2 regions of the Streptomyces sp. NPDC096205 genome follow, and region 2 is predicted to be linked to the other one. Evidence: riboswitches for the same ligand, from Rfam matches in the RefSeq annotation. Region 2 holds a riboswitch; the other holds the start of a gene.
What was found. Region 2 has a riboswitch for thiamine pyrophosphate ahead of thiO (glycine oxidase ThiO). Riboswitches for the same ligand answer to the same signal wherever they lie in the genome.

Region 1 (2,188 bases), on a different contig from region 2:
CTGCACGATCTCGGTGAACGTACGCCCGCTGTCCTTGCCCGAGTCGACCCTGATCGTCGCCCGCTTGCAGCTGCCGTTCTCCTGCTGCTGCGCGGAGGAGCCCTCCGCCGTGGAGGTGTCGCCGGTCGGGGGGACGCCGGAGGCGTTGACCGACTTGCAGTCCACCCGCTCGACCTTGGTGACCGTCGCCTGTTCCGTCTGCCGGTCGAAACCGACACCCGTGCGCTCGTGCTGCGGCGCGCCGCCGGGCCACAGCACGGCGAGGCCCACGACCACCGCGGCCGCGAACGGGACGAGGATCGCCGCGATCACCTTGCGCAGATGCTTGGAGACCGGCGCGGCAGGCCCATGACTGTGACTGTGCCCGTGCGAGTGCCCCCCACCGGCACTGTGGCCTCCACCGGCACCGTGGCCGCCGCCGGAACCGTGACCACCCCCAGCACCGTGGCCGCCGCCGGAACCGTGACCAGTCCCAGCACCGTGGCCGCCGCCGGAAGCAGGGCCGCCGCCCCGTCCGCTGTCGGCCCCGTAGCCACCCCCGGCTCCCCATCCGCCGTCAGCCCCGTGCCCGCTTCCGGGTCCACGCCCGCCGCCGGCCCCAGGGGCTTCGCCGTTTCCACGCCCGTGACCCGAGGCGTGGCCACCATCGGTCCCGCGGCCCTGCCCGGTCCCGTAGCCCCCTCGGGCCCGTTGCCCGGCTCCGGCGCTGCTGCCGTACCCCGTTCCATCGGCGGGGTACCCGGCCTCGTGGCCGCCCTCGTGGCTGTCACCGTGGCCCCCGAGGGGTTCGTCACGGCGCGGTTCGGGCGGCGGAAACGGGGGCTGCTGTGTCGTGGTCACCGACCGATCATCGCAAGAACGGCAGGGGCCCCCTGTTCACCGCGCCCGAAGTGACGCTAGCGTGGAGTCACCTTTGTACACGCGGGAGCTCGGAGCACCGGGCTGAGAGGGCGCTGACCTTCGTCTTCGCGATGTTTCACGTGGAACACGTCGTGTTCCACACGAAACACCGGGAGACGGCGAACGCTGCGTCGACCGCCGAACCTGTTACCGGGTAATGCCGGCGTAGGGAGTAGGTCTCATGACCAGCAAGGACGTACGCACGCCTGCCTCCGCGCAGCCGCAGACCTCTGTGGTCTCCGACAGCGACGACGTCAGGAAGTCCATCGGATGGCACAAGGGGTATGTCGAGGGCTCCCGCCCCGACATGCGCGTGCCAGTCCGTCAGGTGCACCTCACCAACGGCCAGTCGGTCACGTTGTACGACACGTCAGGCCCTTACACCGATCCAGCCGTCGATACGGACGTCCGCAGGGGCCTGGCGCCGCTGCGGGAGAACTGGATCATCGCCCGCGGCGACACCGAGGAGTACGCGGGCCGCCCGGTCCGCCCCGAGGACGACGGCCTCAAGCACACCTCGCCGCGCGGCGGTCTGCGCAACCTCGACGCGGTCTTCCCGGGCCGCCCCCGGCTGCCGCGCCGGGGCCGTGACGGGCAGGCCGTCACCCAGCTCGCATACGCGCGCCGGGGCGAGATCACGCCCGAGATGGAGTACGTGGCCATCAGGGAGAACGTTTCCCCCGAGGTGGTGCGCGAGGAGATCGCGGCGGGTCGGGCCGTGCTGCCGGCGAACATCAATCACCCGGAGATCGAGCCGATGATCATCGGCAAGCGGTTCCTGGTGAAGGTCAACGCCAACATCGGCAACTCGGCGGTGACGTCCTCCATCGAGGAGGAGGTCGAGAAGATGACCTGGGCGACCCGCTGGGGAGCCGACACGGTCATGGACCTGTCCACCGGCCGCAACATCCACACCACCCGCGAGTGGGTGCTACGCAATTCCCCCGTGCCCATCGGCACCGTGCCGCTCTACCAGGCCCTGGAGAAGGTCGATGGCAGGGCCGAGGAGCTGACCTGGGAGATCTACAAGGACACGGTCATCGAGCAGGCCGAGCAGGGCGTGGACTACATGACCGTCCACGCGGGCGTCCGGCTGCCGTATGTGCCGCTGACCGCCAACCGCAAGACGGGCATCGTCTCGCGCGGCGGCTCGATCATGGCCGCGTGGTGCCTGGCGCACCACAAGGAGAGCTTCCTCTACGAGAACTTCGAGGAACTCTGCGAGATCCTCGCCGCGTACGACATCACGTACTCGCTCGGCGACGGCCTGCGCCCGGGCTCGATCGCG
Region 2 (2,188 bases):
CCTCGAGGCTGGGCGCGCCCCCGGTCCCCATGATCAGCCGGGAGCTGAACGTCGTACCACCGAGGACGAACGGATCGTCGGCCATGGGTCAGCCTCCCTGTACGGCGGTGAGGACTTCGACGCGGTCGCCCTCGGCGAGCGCGGTGGAGGGCCACTGCGTGCGCGGGACGACGGTCTCGTTGAGCGCGGCCGCCACTCCGGAGGGCGCCGCGGTGAGGGACTTCACGAGCGTGTCGAGAGCCGTCCCCGGCTCGATCTGCCGACGCTCGCCGTTGACGGAGATGGTGACCGAGAGGTTCATACGGGCTGCTCCGTGAGTGCGGTGGTGAAGCGACGGGGCGTGAAGGGGCGGGCCTCGTCGGGGAGTTCACCGGTGGTCAGGACATGCGCCATGGCGTCGCCGGTGACCGGGGTCAGCAGCACGCCGTTGCGGTAGTGGCCGGTGGCCAGCAGCAGGCCGTCCAGCTCGGTCGGGCCGAGCAGCGGCGCGTTGTCGGGGGAGCCGGGGCGCAGACCCGCGCGGGTCTCCGTCAGCGGCAGTTCCGTGATGCCGGGGACCAGTTCGTGGGCGTCGCGCAGCAGCTCGTACACGCCGCCCGCGGTGACCGTGGTGTCCCAGCCGAGCTCCTCGCTGGTGGCCCCGACGACCAGCTCGCCGTTCTCGCGCGGCACCAGATAGACCTGGCTGCCGCGCACCACCGCGCGGACGGTGCGGTTGAGGAAGGGCGCGTACCGCTGCGGCACGGTCAGCCGCAGCACCTGCCCCTTCACCGGTCTGACCGGCGGCAGTACGTCGTCCGGGACGCCGGCCAGCCGCCCGCTGAGGCTGCCGGCCGCGAGGACGACCTGCCCGGCCTCCAGCAGGGCGCCCGCGCGCGTGACGACGCCCGCGGCCCGCTCCCGTACGACGGTGAGCTTCTCGGCCCAGTCGCGGTGGACGACCACGCCCGCCCGCTCGCAGGCCGTCACCAGGGCCGCCGCGAGGCGTCGCGGGTCGATCTGGTGGTCGCCGTCCACCCGCAGCCCGCCGCGCACGCCCGGCGCCAGCATCGGCTCCAGGCGCCGGCACTCCCGCCCGGACAGCCACTGCGAGTCCAGGCCCGACTGCTGCTGGAGCGCGTGCAGTTCGCGCAGGTGCGCGCGGTCGTCGGCGTCCAGCGCGACGGCCAGCGTGCCGCACTGCCGGTAGCCGAGGTCGTGCCCGGTGAGGTCGGTCAGCTCGGCGGCGAACTCCGGATAGCGGCGCGCCGAGGCGAGGTTCAGGCCGAGCAGGGTCTGCTCGCCGTAGTGCAGTTCGGTGACGGCGGCCAGCATCCCGGCCGCCACCTGCGCGGCTCCGCCGCCCGGCTCGGGGTCCACGACAGCCGTGGCGAGACCGCGCTCTGCGGCCCGCCACGCCGTCACCAGACCGATGATGCCGCCCCCTACGACGAGGACGTCTGACGTACGCGACATGGGCGTCCAGCCCCTCCCTTCGCCGGCATGACCCGGATCAGGTTCGTACGGTCGGAGGCCGGCCAGCCTCCCTCTCAGCCCGGTGCGTCCGGGCTCCCGCGAGTGCTTTACGTTTGCCCCACCCTAACCGCAGCCGCCTCGCCCTCGTAAGGGAGCCTTCTGCCGTGCCCCGTTCGCTCGACGGTCTCGTCCTCGCCCCGGTCGCCGACCAAGCCCCAGGTCAGGTGGGCACCCGCACCCGGTTCACGTACCACGAGAAGGACGGCGAGATCTGGGCCGAGTACGCGGGCGGCGATGTCGTGCGCGGCCGTCTGGTGGGAACCCGGGACGCAGACCGGCTGGACTTTCGGTATGTCCAGCTGGGGCGCGACGGCACCACATCGTCGGGGCACTGCGTGTCCCGGGTCGTGGAACTGCCCGACGGCCGGGTCCGCCTGGAGGAGACCTGGGAGTGGGAGTCGCGGCCGGGCAGCGGGACGAGCGTTGTGGAGGAGGTCACGGCACCGGGCCCCTGACTGACGAGTTGTCAGGTGTCTATGGTGATCAGGTGAGCGAGCAGACGCAGGAGCGGGAAGTGTCGGGAGTGGCCATGCCGCAGCGTGTCGTCGTCGTGGGCGCGGGCATGGCCGGCGTGCAGACCGCGGTCGCCCTGCGCGAACAGGGCTTCAAGGGCACCGTGACCCTGATCGGCGCCGAACCCCACCAGCCCTACGACCGGCCCCCGCTGTCCAAG

Region 1: it holds a riboswitch for thiamine pyrophosphate, as region 2 does, so the genes downstream of both, thiC (phosphomethylpyrimidine synthase ThiC) here and thiO (glycine oxidase ThiO) in region 2, are expected to answer to the same signal.

Annotation. Positions count from the first base shown of each region.
Region 1 covers NZ_JBIWFS010000003.1:196,288-198,475, reverse strand. The annotation lists gene ACIQ6Y_RS13325 (YibE/F family protein) at 1-312, opposite strand, end outside; TPP riboswitch at 912-1,089, shown strand; gene thiC (phosphomethylpyrimidine synthase ThiC) at 1,082-2,188, shown strand, end outside.
Region 2 covers NZ_JBIWFS010000002.1:416,416-418,603, reverse strand. The annotation lists gene ACIQ6Y_RS08310 (thiazole synthase) at 1-85, opposite strand, end outside; gene thiS (sulfur carrier protein ThiS) at 89-301, opposite strand; gene thiO (glycine oxidase ThiO) at 298-1,455, opposite strand; TPP riboswitch at 1,453-1,565, opposite strand; gene ACIQ6Y_RS08295 (hypothetical protein) at 1,620-1,970, shown strand; gene ACIQ6Y_RS08290 (NAD(P)/FAD-dependent oxidoreductase) at 2,003-2,188, shown strand, end outside.